Regions from separate parts of the Yersinia antarctica genome, predicted to be linked through region 2. Evidence: riboswitches for the same ligand, from Rfam matches in the RefSeq annotation. Region 2 holds a riboswitch; the other holds the start of a gene.

Region 1 (8,235 bases), 2.9 Mb from region 2:
CAGCTGAGCTATAGCCCCATATAAAAAGCAAAATACCTTATCGGCATAACTCATTCTCAGACAAGGCGCAGTCACGGGACGTTTATGGGTATAAACGAGTGTGTCTGTAACGCACTATGAGGATGAGTTGGTGGGTCTGAGTGGACTTGAACCACCGACCTCACCCTTATCAGGGGTGCGCTCTAACCACCTGAGCTACAGACCCAACAAGGTACTAAAGCCCGACTAATCTCTCAGTCCGGCCTTATTTGCTCGTTACTTTCTATCAGACAATCTGTGTGGACACTGCGCAATGCGTATCGTTAGGTAAGGAGGTGATCCAACCGCAGGTTCCCCTACGGTTACCTTGTTACGACTTCACCCCAGTCATGAATCACAAAGTGGTAAGCGCCCTCCCGAAGGTTAAGCTACCTACTTCTTTTGCAACCCACTCCCATGGTGTGACGGGCGGTGTGTACAAGGCCCGGGAACGTATTCACCGTAGCATTCTGATCTACGATTACTAGCGATTCCGACTTCATGGAGTCGAGTTGCAGACTCCAATCCGGACTACGACAGACTTTATGTGGTCCGCTTGCTCTCGCGAGTTCGCTTCACTTTGTATCTGCCATTGTAGCACGTGTGTAGCCCTACTCGTAAGGGCCATGATGACTTGACGTCATCCCCACCTTCCTCCGGTTTATCACCGGCAGTCTCCCTTGAGTTCCCACCATTACGTGCTGGCAACAAAGGATAAGGGTTGCGCTCGTTGCGGGACTTAACCCAACATTTCACAACACGAGCTGACGACAGCCATGCAGCACCTGTCTCACAGTTCCCGAAGGCACCGAAGCATCTCTGCTAAGTTCTGTGGATGTCAAGAGTAGGTAAGGTTCTTCGCGTTGCATCGAATTAAACCACATGCTCCACCGCTTGTGCGGGCCCCCGTCAATTCATTTGAGTTTTAACCTTGCGGCCGTACTCCCCAGGCGGTCGACTTAACGCGTTAGCTCCGGAAGCCACGCCTCAAGGGCACAACCTCCAAGTCGACATCGTTTACAGCGTGGACTACCAGGGTATCTAATCCTGTTTGCTCCCCACGCTTTCGCACCTGAGCGTCAGTCTTTGTCCAGGGGGCCGCCTTCGCCACCGGTATTCCTCCAGATCTCTACGCATTTCACCGCTACACCTGGAATTCTACCCCCCTCTACAAGACTCTAGCTTGCCAGTTTCAAATGCAGTTCCCACGTTAAGCGCGGGGATTTCACATCTGACTTAACAAACCGCCTGCGTGCGCTTTACGCCCAGTAATTCCGATTAACGCTTGCACCCTCCGTATTACCGCGGCTGCTGGCACGGAGTTAGCCGGTGCTTCTTCTGCGAGTAACGTCAATCAACCGTGCTATTAACACGATTGCCTTCCTCCTCGCTGAAAGTGCTTTACAACCCGAAGGCCTTCTTCACACACGCGGCATGGCTGCATCAGGCTTGCGCCCATTGTGCAATATTCCCCACTGCTGCCTCCCGTAGGAGTCTGGACCGTGTCTCAGTTCCAGTGTGGCTGGTCATCCTCTCAGACCAGCTAGGGATCGTCGCCTAGGTGAGCCATTACCCCACCTACTAGCTAATCCCATCTGGGCACATCCGATGGCGTGAGGCCCTAAGGTCCCCCACTTTGCTCTTGCGAGGTCATGCGGTATTAGCTACCGTTTCCAGTAGTTATCCCCCTCCATCAGGCAGTTTCCCAGACATTACTCACCCGTCCGCCGCTCGCCGGCAAAGTAGTAAACTACTTCCCGCTGCCGCTCGACTTGCATGTGTTAGGCCTGCCGCCAGCGTTCAATCTGAGCCATGATCAAACTCTTCAATTTAAGATTTGTTTGATTTGCTGCTAATAAAAGCAGCGATGCTCAAAGATTACTTTCTGCAAATATGCATTCGAACCGAAGTTCAAATGTGTACTGCTTTGGTCACTCTTCAAGACTTTGATATTTCTTCTGCCTGCCGAAACAGGCTTCGATATCGTCTTGCGAGTGCCCACACAGATTGTCTGATAAATTGTTAAAGAGCGTTCGTTACCCGTTTGCCTTTCGGCGAATCTTACGGTAACGCGGGAGGCAGATAATACGCTTTCCCGCTGAAGAGTCAAGAGTTTCTTTGGTTTCTTTCGAAGTCAAAATCATTCTTTTCGCTTCCTGACCCGGCGAAGTATGTTTCGTTGTTCCCGGTCAGTGGAGGCGCATTATAGGGAGTTCCTGCCAGCCTGCAACCCCTAATTTGAAAAAACTTTTCAACCGCTGAATCTTTAGTCAAAACGCCTTTAAATTGGCAGTTTTTGCAGCACCGGGAAGCCATAACCCTGCAAAACGGGTAATAAAACGTCAGTATCTGCATTCAACGCCAGGCAGTAAGCAATATTATCTTCCTGAGAAGAAACTACATTTTCTTGAGAAGAGATGAGCCAGGCAGTGCGACGAGCAATTGCGGCACCGGAATCGACCATGCGAGTACCTTCAGGCAACACTTGCGCCAACTCTTCTACTAATAGAGGGAAATGAGTGCACCCCAATACAATGGTGTCCGGCGGCTCACGCATTGCCAACCATGGGTGGAGGATTTTCTTTAATGTTTCGATAGGTACAGCACCACCATGCAACTTGGACTCTGCCAGTTCCACCAGCTCAGATGAACCCAGCAATTCAATTTTGCAATCGGTAGCAAAGCGCTCAATCAAGTCTCGTGTATAAGAAGCATGTACCGTGCCACGGGTAGCCAATAAGCCAACAACACCATTGCGGGTTAATCGCACCGCCGGTTTGATAGCAGGAACAACCCCAACCACAGGGAATGCAAAGCGTTCACGTAAAGCAGGAAGTACTACTGTGCTGGCGGTGTTACAGGCAATGACGACGATTGCCAGCGGATGGCGCTGCTGCACCGCAGTGACAATTTCCAGAACGCGTTCAACGATAAACTCACCGGACTTCTCCCCATAAGGGAAAGCGACATTGTCGAAAGCATATATATAGTGGAGATCCGGCAACAACTGCCGAATCTCTTGATAGACAGATAGCCCGCCAACACCTGAGTCAAAAATCAGTGCTGTCGGGCGAGGGGCAGTATCAGCCTTAGAAGTTATAGCTTCCGGTGAGGTAATACTCTCGTCCAGCGGTTTTATAGCCATAAGCCGTTTCGTAATCTTTATCAAACAGGTTAGCAATTCTACCACGAACTGTAAGATGAGAAGTAACCGGATAACTCGCTGAAACATCTACCGTGCTATAACTCGGTAATTCACGTTGAGTCGAGCTATAGGCTGAGGTGCTATTGTCATAGCGTTTACCGTAGTACTGATAAGAAACGTCCATATCCAGATTGAACATTGTCCAATCTAATTGATACTTGGCTTGCTGTTTAGAACGACGGGCTAAAACTTCATTATTCTTATCATTACGCGGATCCATATATTGCAATGTGATCTGGTGATTGAAAATGCCGGTATCGACGCTACCTGTCCATTCAACCCCTTTTATCGTTGCCGAATCAACATTGTAATACTGCCCTTTGTATGTATTTGGGTCGGAGAAGTAATCGATCAGGTTTTCAATTTTGTAGCGATAAGCAGACAAACGCCAATCAAGTGGGCCAGTCAATCCTTCCAGACCTGCCTCCCATTGGCGGGACTCCTCAGGTTTCAAATCACTGTTTGATATGATATCAAAGCGCTGCGAACCATACTGCTGACCCAGTGACGGGGCCAAAAATCCTGTTCCATAGGATAATGTCGCACGATAATCGGGGATAAATTCCCAACCTGCGGCGGTTTGCCAGGTCTCATGCCAGCCAAACTGCTCATCTTTATCTTCACGGCCCGAGGCTTCCAGCGTCACACTACCTATCTTCTGCTGCCCGCTAAGATACAAACCGGTATTATCCCGCTTATATGTATCAGAGATAGTGGTACTCGATGAGGTCAAACGCTGTTGCTGCCAGTCAACGCCAGCACTCAGCGTTGCACTCTCAAAACTGTATGTATTACCCCATTGCACGTTACGCTGATCCATATCGTCCAGCGTAGTCGCCTCGCCATAACGCCCATATTGGCTGCTGTAGTTATAATCTTTGTATTTCTGATAGCTACCGATTAATTGAGAGGAGAAAGCCCCCGCAGCATAACGTAGCCCTGCGTCATAAGTATGGTTATATAATCGCTCCTCATCGCCACTGTAAGCAGGGGAAGAAATACTGCCAACATCGTAATCAGTATTGTTGGTGTAACCATAACCTCTGACGAAACCGGATATATCTTGGTTGAACTGATGCTCTAGCCCTACCCAAAAATTTTTATTACGAAAACCATCCCGATCGCTATCCACTGGATTAGGTGAGTCGGGTTTAATGTTAAAACCGTTCGTGGTTTGATAGCCGCCCGCTATCGTCGCTAAAGTATCACCAAAACGTTGGCGAACGCTGCCGTCATATTGCTGGTAACCTTTAGAACCAACCCCGGCATTAATCTGCCCACCTTCCTGGTCTGACTGTGTAATCACGTTAATTACACCACCAATCGCCCCAGAGCCATATACGGCAGAGCGAGGCCCGCGAATATATTCAACACGTTGCACCAGAGAGAGAGGTATTTGATTAAAGTCGACACTATTGATGATACCGGTTCGCGCCAGAGGAATGCCATCGATCAGCACTAATACATGGCGGGCTTCGGTACCACGGATATACATAGAAGAGCCTTGGCCTAGCCCCCCGGTTTGGGCAATATCCACGCCAGGTAGCCGGCGCATCACTTCATTGAGGCTTTTTGCCTGCCAGCGGTCGATATCATCACGCGTTACTACATCGGTGGGTGCCAATACCGTGGAAACTGGCTGTTTGAAACGGTTGGCGGTAACCACCATTTCGTCTTTATTACCTGTTGTGGTGCTGTCCTGGGCCCATCCAGAAAATGCCGTCACAGAAAGGGCTGTGATCAGCGTATATTTTTTAATTGTCATGAATACAAGCATCCAAACTCAATTGGCGGATGCCGCAGTGCCATGGCCGATAGTTCGCGACGACCACGCATATTGCGACGTAATACCGGCAGGTCTTCGGGCTTGGGATCTCTGATGTCACGTCTTCTTCATTACTTAAATGAATTAATACCGTGAAATAGAGCTGGCGATGACTTCCCGCCCTTGCGGACAGTGTCTGGTTGAAACCTATCGCCGTAACTTCCCCTTACCGCTGCGCGTCAGCTCCGGATTTACACCGGATTCCCTTTTAACTCGTAGGTGTTTAAGTAACAGCATGAGGCCGGACCGCAATGCTACGATCAAGTAAAATAGATGTCTAGACTTCCATCCTCGTTATAGGGAATAAACACAACAAAACTGGACATCACTCCCACTTTCCCTACAATCCGCAGCAATACCTCTCTTTTATAATGGCCAGACGAGAAGAAACATGACTCCCGACATCCTGCCAACAGACAGTTACGACCAACAACTGGCGGAAAAATCTGCCCGTCTTCAGACGATGATGTTGCCGTTTCAGGCACCTGCTGCGGAAATATTCCGTTCTCCGGCAGAGCATTACCGCATGAGAGCCGAGTTTCGCGTTTGGCACGATGAAGATGACTTGTACCACATCATGTTTGACCAGCAGACCAAACAGCGTATCCGTGTTGAACAGTTCCCGGTGGCAAGTTTGTTGATCAATCGTCTGATGAGTGCGCTGATGACGGCCATCAGGGCCGAACCGATTTTGCGGCGTAAACTGTTCCAGATTGATTACTTATCTACCCTAAGCGGTAAATTGATCGCCTCTTTGCTGTATCACCGTCAATTAGATGAAGAGTGGCAGCAGAAGGCGCTGGAATTGCGTGAAAAGCTACGCGAACAAGGTTTTGATCTGCAACTGATTGGCCGGGCATCGAAAACTAAAATCATGCTAGATCACGACTATATCGATGAAGTGTTACCGGTTGCTGGGCGTGAAATGATTTATCGTCAGGTGGAGAATAGTTTCACCCAACCGAATGCAGCAGTGAATATTCATATGCTGGAATGGGCGATTGATGCCACTAAAAACGCCAGCGGTGATTTATTGGAGTTGTATTGCGGTAATGGTAATTTCTCGTTGGCGCTAGCACGCAATTTTGCACGGGTGTTGGCAACAGAAATCGCTAAACCCTCAGTGGCAGCAGCACAATACAATATCGCGGCAAATAATATCGATAACGTGCAAATTATCCGCATGTCGGCTGAAGAGTTTACCCAGGCAATGCAAGGTGTACGCGAGTTTAACCGTTTGAAGGGTATTGATCTGAGCAGTTATAACTGCGAGACCATTTTTGTCGATCCCCCGCGCAGCGGGCTGGATAGCGAGACAGTCAAGCTGGTACAAGGTTATCCGCGTATCCTTTATATCTCCTGTAACCCTGAAACGCTGTGCGCCAATCTGGAACAGTTACAACAGACACATAAAATCAGCCGATTAGCACTGTTCGATCAGTTCCCCTACACCCATCATATGGAGTGTGGGGTATTGCTGGAAAAGCGCGGCTGACAGGCAATAGATAAGTAAAAGGGCAACGCGATGTTGCCCTTTTTCGTTTTAAAACATATCGCTTTCAGGTTATTGCGGCTGCTGGTTATCCGAATTATCTGGCTCAGATTCTGATTGCACCAACTTACGTGCTTTTAGCTTAAACAAGATCCAGAACACCAACACGACACAGAGAATAGAAGGAACGAAATTAGAACCAATTGCCGGATGCTCAACCCGAACAATCGCGCTATACAGCAAAATCCCGAGCAGGAAACACGCGGAGGCCAGTACTGGCAAGCCATGTGGCATGGCGAAATTGAGGTAGCGCTGATGCAAACAATATACGGCTAATATTAACGTTAGCAGCGGAAAAACTGAAAAAGGCACAAACGCGCTGAATAACGTGTTAAATGAACCATTTATTGCCAGGCCAGTAATCAACGCCAGCAGCAGGGTGCCGATTTCACGGCGAGACTGTTCCATCATTTTCCTTACCTTATTAAGTGCGAGATACGGCGAGTTTTTCCTGCTCGCGGCGATACCAATAATAAGCGCCCTTGGAGATCATCCGCAGTTGTAAGACCAAGCGTTCCTCTAACTGTCGCCGTTGTTCAATATCCACGTCCAGCACTTCTGCACCAGCACTGAAGACAATTGTGACCATGGCCTCAGCCTGAGCTTCAGTGAAGCTGCGTGGCATGTGGTTTTCCAATTCGAGGTAATCTGCCAGCTCAGCAATAAAATGCTGAATTTCACGAGCCACTGCGGCACGAAATGCGGCGGACGTGCCGGAACGCTCGCGCAGCAATAAGCGAAATGCATTCGGGTTATTACCGATAAATTCCATAAATGTAGATACGGAGGTACGGATAACACTGCCGCCCTTGGCAATCCGCTGGCGAGCCTGACGCATCAGTTGGCGCAACATCAGGCCGCTTTCATCGACCATTGTCAGGCCAAGTTCGTCGACATCGCGAAAATGCCGGTAGAAAGAAGTCGGTGCGATACCAGCTTCGCGAGAGACTTCCCGCAAGCTAAGGCTGGCGAAACTCCGCTCAGCGCTCAGTTGGCTGAACGCCGCTTCGATAAGGGAACGACGAGTCCGCTCTTTTTGTTGTGCTCTGACGCCCATAATCGTGCCCAAGGGATATCCAAATTCTCAATCTAAGATATATAGTCAGCAATATACCAAACTTTATAGTAACAACCGTTATACAAACGTATCATCCCAATACTGAATTGCCGCTTTACAACACACATCACGGTGATTTACCCATGGTTGATTGATTTATACCTGTCATCTTTCAATTTACAGATGTGTTGGCTGCATCTTGAAATCTATTGGGTATCTGGTTGGGATGATGTTAATGTATCGTTGTAATTTTGTATAAGAATAGGTCTCTCCTACATGCAACAGCACTTCCATTTTGATGCCATTGTTATTGGCTCGGGTCCTGGCGGTGAAGGTGCCGCTATGGGGTTGGTCAAGCAAGGTGCCCGTGTTGCCGTAATTGAACGGTATAATAATGTGGGCGGTGGATGTACCCATTGGGGCACTATCCCTTCCAAAGCTTTGCGCCACGCCGTTAGCCGTATTATCGAATTCAACCAAAATCCACTCTACAGCGACAATGCCCGAACCATCAGTTCTTCTTTCGCTGATATTTTAAACCATGCTGATCGTGTTATTAATCAACAGACACGTATGCG
Region 2 (8,235 bases):
GAAAGTTAATTTATAAAGCAACGTGGATTTCCTCATCTGACACTGGGTGAGGAAATTTCGTGATCCATTCTGGTTAATGGCTCATTAATGGTCCCCTGACGTTTATGACTCTGGTAGAGTAAATTGTTACTTTACCTTTTCAGGGAAATAGATTTTAACCTGGTGAATAGGAATGACTAAATAACAATGTTCTAACATATTACTTATTACAGGGATGCTTTATAACAATAAAATAAAATTTAATAACAATAAATTAACTGAGAGGTTTTATCATGATTTCTGCCAGTTCTCTTAACTCAGAGCTCATAAATAAAATCGCCCAGGATTTTGCCCAAGCCACCGGATTGGCGGTGGTGGTGGTGAATATTCACGGTGAGGAAATCTCTGACCTGTTTAATTTCACCCCATTTTGTCAATTAATGCGTCAAGATCCGGTTAACCATCTGCGCTGTCGGATGAGTGATCGTTGTGGTGGCCTTGAAGCGTCCAAATCCAATGAGCCCTGCATCTACCGCTGCCATGCCGGATTAACTGATTTTTCTATTCCTTTGGTGATTGCCGGCCATCTGGTGGGCTTTGTGTTATGTGGTCAGGTCCGGCTGCATGCAGATGTTTACCTTATTGATATTCTGAATGTCGATAATAACTGGCAGCAGAATCCGGCGCTAATGGATGAGTTCCATAATGTACCGATAATGGATTTTTCTCGAGTAATAGCCTCGGCTGATTTGCTGAAGCTGATTGTTGAGAACTGCCTGAAAAAACACCTCAATTTTGTTGTAATCAATGACAATATGGGGAGTAAAGAGCCGGGCAGAATACGGCCGGTCCACCCGCATGACAGCAAAATGAAGAAAGCACTACGCTATATAGACACGCATTTGTCAGAAGAGCTCCGGTTGGAAGAAGTGGCTGGCAAGGTGTATCTCAGTCCTTACTATTTCAGTAAATTATTTAAAAAATATCAGGGGATCGGCTTCAATGCCTGGGTCAACCAACAACGCATGGCCAATGCCAGAGAGATGTTGCAGCACAGTGATTGGAGCATTGCCAGTATTGCCAAAAATCTTGGATTTTCCCAAACCAACTATTTTTGCAAGGTGTTCCGCCAGACCTATAATGTGACACCGCAGGTATTTCGTTCACTTTCTTCTGAACGCAGTGAAATGGAATGACAGTTATTGATCTAATAACAATTAGTCATGCTCTATGCTCACGTTTATATATTTAAGAACGGTGATGGGTATTAATATATTAAATAAATAATGACAATTTTTTGTTATGCTCTTAAATGCCATTGTCTTTCTAACTGATTGTTTTTAAATTATTTTTAATGATTTGGTGGCAATTATTTGCTGTGTTGACACCAAAAAATAATCCCCAAAAAATGAAATTAACCATTTTTTATTTGTGGAAAAGAGTATATTAACGTCAACCGGATTTAATAAATCAGTTGACGTTACAACTGTGTAAATAAAGAGATAAATTCTATAACGAAATAGAAATAAAATAATCTACTGTATTAGATAAATACATACCCCAACGTAGTTGGCGTTGCAGCAAGGTAGCAAACGAACAAACCCGTGGAGCTGACTAAGGTCAGTGATGCAGGTGCGTGAGAGTTGCTAACAACACTGTAGCTATCAATACGAGGGGAAGTTACTGAAATGGTTATGTCGTGTACGCATTGGCACTTAATACACGACAGGGAAGGGGGTGACAATCCCCCGCAGCCCCCGCTGCTGTGATGCCGACGAACCCGCTGAAACCACTGATCCACCGGATTGGGAAGGTGCGGGAGAGGATGACGCTAAGCCAGAAGACCAGCCAAATCGGTAAAATATATTCAACTCCTTCGGTGGGAAGTGGGTTGTCATTAGATGCGCGCTGCGGTGACGTTGCGCAGACGCACCTTTTTGACACTGCATATCCCGCTCGAAATGGCGGGATTTTTTATGCAACGGTCTGGCAAACAAGCATTTATTATCGCAGGTACCGGCAGTGGATGCGGTAAAACAACCGTGACGTTGGGTATTCTGCGGGCGCTGATGGCACGCGGATTATCTGTGCAGCCGTTTAAGGTCGGGCCAGATTACCTGGATACCGGCTGGCATAGCGCCGTCAGTGGTGTTACCTCGCGTAACCTCGATGCTTTTATGCTACCGGCTGCGACCTTGAATGGGTTATATAACCAGCACATGCGCCATGCTGATGTGGCGGTGATCGAAGGTGTGATGGGCTTGTATGACGGCTACGGCACTGATCCCGATTATTGCAGTAGTGCGGCGATGGCCAAACAACTGGGCTGCCCGGTTATCTTACTGGTGGATGGCAAGGCGGTATCCACCTCGGTTGCGGCTACCGTGCTGGGGTTCTGCCAGTTTGACCCAAATCTCACCATCGCAGGCGTGATTGTTAACCGTGTTAATTCAGAAAACCATTATCAGCTAATCCGCCACGCCATCGAGCATTACTGCGGTATTCCCGTGCTGGGGCGCTTGCCGGTGATGGATGATATCGCGCTGCCATCACGCCATTTAGGGTTGATACCGGTGCAAGAGCAGCGTGAGGGCGTGGCGGGTAGAACCCATCAGCCCGACAGCTCGCCCCGCTGGCAACGGCTGGCACAGCAGGTTGAAGCCTTTATCGATCTCGACCGATTACTGGCACTGACGCATTGTGCGGCACAGCCTGCCGGCACCCCGCCTTCCTTACCTCTGTCTACACTGGCTAACGGCCTGACACTGGCCTTGGCCGAAGATGAAGCATTCAATTTCTATTACCCCGATAACCTTGACCTGCTAGAGCAGGCAGGCGTGCGCATCCAACGTTTCAGCCCACTTCATGACCGCCGGTTACCCGATTGCCAGATGATTTATCTCGGGGGAGGTTATCCCGAAATTCACGTTGCCCGCTTAGCCGCAAATACAGCGATGCATGCAGCGTTACAGCAAGCGCATCGCCAACAGATCCCGCTGTATGCCGAATGCGGTGGCCTGATGTATCTCGGTGATGGCTTAACGGATGAGAGTGGTCAGCGCCACCCGATGGTTGGCATTTTGGCCGGTGAGAGCCGGATGGGGAAACGGCTGACTCGCTTTGGTTACTGTCAGGCACAGGCCCGCAGTGACACCTTATTGGCTGCACAAGGTGAAATTCTGCGTGGTCATGAATTCCATTATTCCGATTTTACTAGCCCATTGACGCCGGTATTTGATAGCAGCAAATGGCGTGATGGTGTCGCTATTCAGCGCTGGCACAGTGGCTATCAACTTCAGCGCACTCAGGCCAGCTATCTGCATATCCATTTTGCCCAGCGCCCCGGTTTGCTTGATGGCTGGCTGACCGCTGCCCGGAGCGTGCTATGACCCTGAGCGCATGGTTTGTTGCTTTCTTGCTTGATAGCTGGCTCGGCGACCCGCCGCACTGGCCGCACCCGGTGCGCTGGATAGGCAACCTGATCTCTGTCATGCAACGTGCTATCCGTGCGGTTTGTCACAGCGAACGGGCACTGAAGTGGGGGGGAGCAGCGCTGTGGTTGGTGGTGGTCGGCGTGACATGGCTGCTGAGTTGGGGGTTCTTATCACTGATGACACACATCAATCCGTGGCTCGGCTGGTTGGCGCAAGTGTGGATGATTTACACCCTCTTAGCCGGACGTTGCCTGAGTGATGCGGCGCTACTGGTATTTGATGCCCTGAAGCACGGTTCGCTGGCACAAAGCCGCGAGAAGCTGTCATGGATTGTCGGGCGTGACACCTCACAACTAGAGAAGCCACAAATCACCCGTGCGGTGGTAGAGACAGTGGCCGAAAACAGCGTTGATGGCGTGATTGCACCGCTGTTCTTTTTGATGTTAGGCGGCGCCCCGCTGGCAATGGCTTACAAAGCAGTCAATACCCTTGATTCGATGGTGGGCTACAAAACGCCAAAATACCGTGCGATTGGTTATGTGTCGGCACGGATGGATGATGTGGCGAATTGGCTCCCAGCCCGCCTGAGCTGGCTATTACTGAGCGCAGCCGCGTGGTTACTACGAGCCGATTACCGTCAGGCATTGCGCATCGGCTGGCGTGATCGTTATCAGCACGCCAGTCCTAACTGTGCCTGGTCTGAAGCCACGGTTGCCGGTGCGCTGGGCGTGCGGCTGGGGGGGCCGAATGATTACTTTGGCGTGCGGGTTGAAAAACCCTGGATCGGTGATGAACGGCGCGAGGTGGCGCTGGATGATATCCCGCGCACTATCCATTTGATGCTGATGGCGTCGTTATTAGCACTATTACTGTTTGCCCTGATTCGTCTGCTGCTGGTCGGCATTTAACAAGGATAACCTGATGAACTATATAAAGAACCCGCAGGAAATAGAGCAAAACAGTTTTGCCATCATCGGTGACATTATTGCCGATGAGCACCCGGACTTTCGCTTTGTCAGTGAGATGCAAGAAGCGGTGATCAAGCGGGTTATCCATACCACGGCGGATTTTGATTGGCTGGATATTCTGCATTTCTCACCGCAGGTACTAACCCATATTGCCGAGGGTATCCGCCGGGGTTGCACCCTTTATACCGATACTACGATGGCGATGTCCGGTATCAACAAAGTGCTGTTAAAGCAGATGGGATGCGAATGCCGTTGCTACATCAGTGACCCACGGGTGGTGGAGAGTGCGCCGCTACAGGGTATTACTCGCTCGATGGCCGCAGTGGATGTTGCTCTGGCAGAGTCAGGAGAAAAGCTGTTTGTCTTTGGTAATGCCCCGACTGCGTTATTCCGCTTGTTGGAACGCCACGCCACACCGATCGCGGTCATTGGTGTACCGGTGGGGTTTGTCGGGGCGGCTGAATCCAAAGATGCCTTGGTTGCCAGTGACCTGCCATGCATTGCAGCACTTGGGCGCAAAGGGGGCAGCAATGTGGCAGCAGCCATCATCAATGCCATCCTCTATCAGTTGCGGGGGGCGCTATGAGTGAGGCTACTGTCAATGACAGTCAGATGCTGCAAAACCAGCAATTAGACAGCATTTGGCATAACGGCAAACAATATCGCAAAGGTTACACCACCGGTTCTTGTGCGACGGCGGCGGCTAAAGTGGCGGCGCTAATGGTGTTGCGCCAGCAAGTGATTGACCAGATTTCAATTGTGACGCCTTCCGGTGTCACGTTATGCCTGAATGTAGAACAACCCCTCATTGAGGGCCAGCAAGCTACGGCGGCCATCCGCAAAGATGGTGGTGATGATGTTGATGCTACCCACGGCATGCTGATTTTTGCTCGCGTCACGCTGCGTGAACAGACGGAAATTACTCTGCGTGGTGGCGAAGGGGTCGGGACAGTGAGCCGTAAAGGTATTGGCCTCCCCGTCGGCAGCTCAGCCATTAATCGTACGCCACGCCAGACCATCGAGGCAGCAGTGCGCGAGGTCATCGGCCCGTTACGCGGTGCTGAAATAGAGATCTTTGCTCCCGAAGGGCAAGAGCGGGCGAAAAAAACCTACAACGGGCGGTTGGGGATCCTCGGTGGCATTTCCATCATCGGCACTACCGGCATTGTGACACCGATGTCGGAAGAGAGCTGGAAACGCTCGCTGGCATTGGAATTGGAGATGAAGCGCGCGGCGGGTGAAGATCGCGTCATTCTGGTACCGGGCAATCATGGCGAGCGCTTTGTTCGCGACCATCTGGGCCTCGACAGCCAGCGGGTGGTGACCATGAGTAATTTCGTCGGTTATATGTTGCAGGAAACCGTGCGACTGGGCTTTCGTCAGGTGCTGCTGGTAGGGCATCCCGGCAAATTAGTGAAAGTGGCCGCCGGTATCTTCCATACCCACAGCCATATCGCGGATGGGCGTATGGAAACATTGGTTGCCCATCTGGCGCTGATGGGGGCGCCGCATGCGCTACTGCTTGAAGTGAACCAGTGCAATACCACTGAAGCGGCGATGGAATTGATTGCTGAGCAGGGGTGGCAGGCGGTCTACAGCCGTATTGCCGAACGTATCTGTGAGCGAATTGCTGAAATGATGCGTTTCTCCGTTAATCCGCCGCAGTGCGATGCGATTTTATTCTCTTTCGATAATCAGGTGTTAGGCAGCAGTCGGCCTCTGGATGAAATTGTGGAGGCATTGCGATGATTACGGTTGTTGGCATCGGCCCAGGTGATATCGACTATCTGACCCCTGAAGCCCAGTGGGCTATCAGCCAGGCTGAGGTATTGGTGGGCGGGAAGCGCCATCTGGCAACATTTAGCAGCAATGTTCGTGAGTCCCGCTTGTTAGATGCGGATCTGCTGGGGTTACTGGAGTGGCTGGATAGCAACAAAACTCGCGCCATTGTGGTACTGGCTTCCGGTGATCCTCTGCTGTATGGCATTGGCAAACTGCTGGCGGCGAACTTCGGCACTGACGAGCTACATATCGTGCCCGGCATCAGCGCTATTCAATATCTGTGTGCCAAAGTGGCGCTGGATATGAATGACCTTTTTCTTACCAGCAGCCACGGGCGGGTACCCGATTTTGACTGGATTTTCCAGCATGACAAGGTGGCGATGGTGACTGACAGTATTATCGGCCCGCGTGCCATCGCCGATGCATTACATCAGCGTGGTCTGTCCCGCACCTTGATTATCGGTGAAAACCTGTCACAACCCAATGAACGTATTCACCGTCTGTCGCAACAACAGGTAGCGGCGCGTTATGACATGAATGTGGTGGTGATCCTCAATGAGAGATGATCTGTTCTTACGTGGGCAAAAAGTCCCGATGACCAAAGAAGCGGTGCGCGCATTGGCACTGGAACGGCTGGAGTTGCCTTGTTATGGCCACCTGATTGATGTGGGCGCCGGGACGGGCAGTGTGGCGTTGGAGGCGGCACTGCGCTTCCCCGATTTGCAGGTCACCGCGATTGAGCGCAACCCAGCGGCACTGGAACTGATTAGCGAAAACCGCCAGCGGCTGGGTTGCCACAACGTGGCGATCATCGCAGGCGTTGCCCCCTTGCCTAATACGGCCGCAGCCGATGCCATTTTTATTGGTGGCAGCGGCGGCCATTTAACCGATCTGATTGATTGGGCGCTGATGACACTTAAGCCCGATGGCCGTTTGGTACTGACCTTTATTTTGCTCAATAACCTTAATGACGCGTTGGCTCACTTACAGCACTGCGCTGTCAGTCAGTTAGATTGCGTGCAATTGCAACTCTCCACCCTGACCCCTTTGGGCAGCGGGCACTATTTTAAACCTAATAATCCTACTTATCTTATTTCCTGCCACAAGGAGGCGCGCAATGTCTGAGCATCCTGATGCTGCATCAACAGCGGTACTACAACCCTGGGATACACAAAAAATCTGGTTTGTCGGTGCAGGGCCGGGCGACAAAGAGTTGATCACCCTGAAAGGCTACCGGTTGTTACAGCAAGCAGAGGTGGTTATCTACGCCGGCTCGCTGATCAATACCGAACTGCTGGAATATTGCTCGCCAGAGGCGCAATGCCACGATAGCGCGGGTTTGAATTTGGAACAGATCATCACACTGATGGTTGATGGTGTGCGGGCTGGCAAGTTGGTGGTGCGATTACAAACCGGTGACCTCTCTTTATATGGTTCGATCCGTGAGCAGGGGGAGGTGTTGAGTGAGCACGGTATTGGTTTTGTGTCGGTACCGGGTGTCAGTGCTTTTCTTGGCGCAGCAGCGCAACTGGGGGTGGAATACACCGTACCGGAAGTGGCGCAGAGCTTGATTATTACCCGAATCGAAGGGCGAACCCCGATGCCGCCGCTGGAGCAACTGGAGGCGTTTGCCGCGCACCAAACGTCGATGGCGATTTTCTTGTCAGTGCAAGAGATGGACCGCGTAGCTGAACGTTTGATTGCTGGCGGATACCCAGCGACGACTCCTGTTGCGGTGGTGTACAAAGCGACATGGGCTGAAAGCCGCACTGTGCGCGGTACGCTGGCTGATATCGCCGAATTGGTTCGCGCCGCTGCTATTCATAAAACTGCACTGATTTTGGTGGGGGCGTTCCTCGGCGATGAATACCACTATTCCAAACTCTATGATGCGGGGTTTAGCCATGAATATCGTCAAGCCTGAATCCATAGCGGTATTTTGCCTGACTCCGGGCGGGGTGCGGTTGGCGCGGCGTTTGCAGACCCACTTGCCGCTGACCTGCTTTACCAGTGAAAAACTGTTGGAACCGGGTTTTCTGCCGTTCAATGGCAGTTTTGGCGACACCCTCCGT

What was found. A riboswitch is a leader RNA that binds a small molecule or an ion and turns the genes downstream of it on or off. The one in region 2 is predicted to bind cobalamin.
Region 1: linked by a shared signal. The riboswitch ahead of btuB (TonB-dependent vitamin B12 receptor BtuB) and the one ahead of ACWJJO_RS08360 (cobyrinic acid a,c-diamide synthase CobB) in region 2 are both predicted to bind cobalamin.

The regions. Positions count from the first base shown of each region.
Region 1 covers NZ_JBSJQF010000001.1:4,739,826-4,748,060, forward strand. The annotation lists tRNA gene ACWJJO_RS21855 (tRNA-Ala) at 1-18, opposite strand, end outside; tRNA gene ACWJJO_RS21860 (tRNA-Ile) at 129-205, opposite strand; rRNA gene ACWJJO_RS21865 (16S ribosomal RNA) at 308-1,850, opposite strand; gene murI (glutamate racemase) at 2,300-3,163, opposite strand; gene btuB (TonB-dependent vitamin B12 receptor BtuB) at 3,108-4,988, opposite strand; cobalamin riboswitch at 5,059-5,309, opposite strand; gene trmA (tRNA (uridine(54)-C5)-methyltransferase TrmA) at 5,440-6,543, shown strand; gene ACWJJO_RS21885 (YijD family membrane protein) at 6,613-7,011, opposite strand; gene fabR (HTH-type transcriptional repressor FabR) at 7,025-7,657, opposite strand; gene sthA (Si-specific NAD(P)(+) transhydrogenase) at 7,934-8,235, shown strand, end outside.
Region 2 covers NZ_JBSJQF010000001.1:1,803,272-1,811,506, forward strand. The annotation lists gene pduF (propanediol diffusion facilitator PduF) at 1-16, shown strand, start outside; gene pocR (transcriptional regulator PocR) at 273-1,175, shown strand; cobalamin riboswitch at 1,652-1,846, shown strand; gene ACWJJO_RS08360 (cobyrinic acid a,c-diamide synthase CobB) at 1,956-3,368, shown strand; gene cbiB (adenosylcobinamide-phosphate synthase CbiB) at 3,365-4,321, shown strand; gene ACWJJO_RS08370 (cobalt-precorrin-8 methylmutase) at 4,335-4,967, shown strand; gene cbiD (cobalt-precorrin-5B (C(1))-methyltransferase CbiD) at 4,964-6,130, shown strand; gene ACWJJO_RS08380 (cobalt-precorrin-7 (C(5))-methyltransferase) at 6,127-6,729, shown strand; gene ACWJJO_RS08385 (decarboxylating cobalt-precorrin-6B (C(15))-methyltransferase) at 6,719-7,288, shown strand; gene ACWJJO_RS08390 (cobalt-precorrin-4 methyltransferase) at 7,281-8,087, shown strand; gene cbiG (cobalt-precorrin 5A hydrolase) at 8,068-8,235, shown strand, end outside.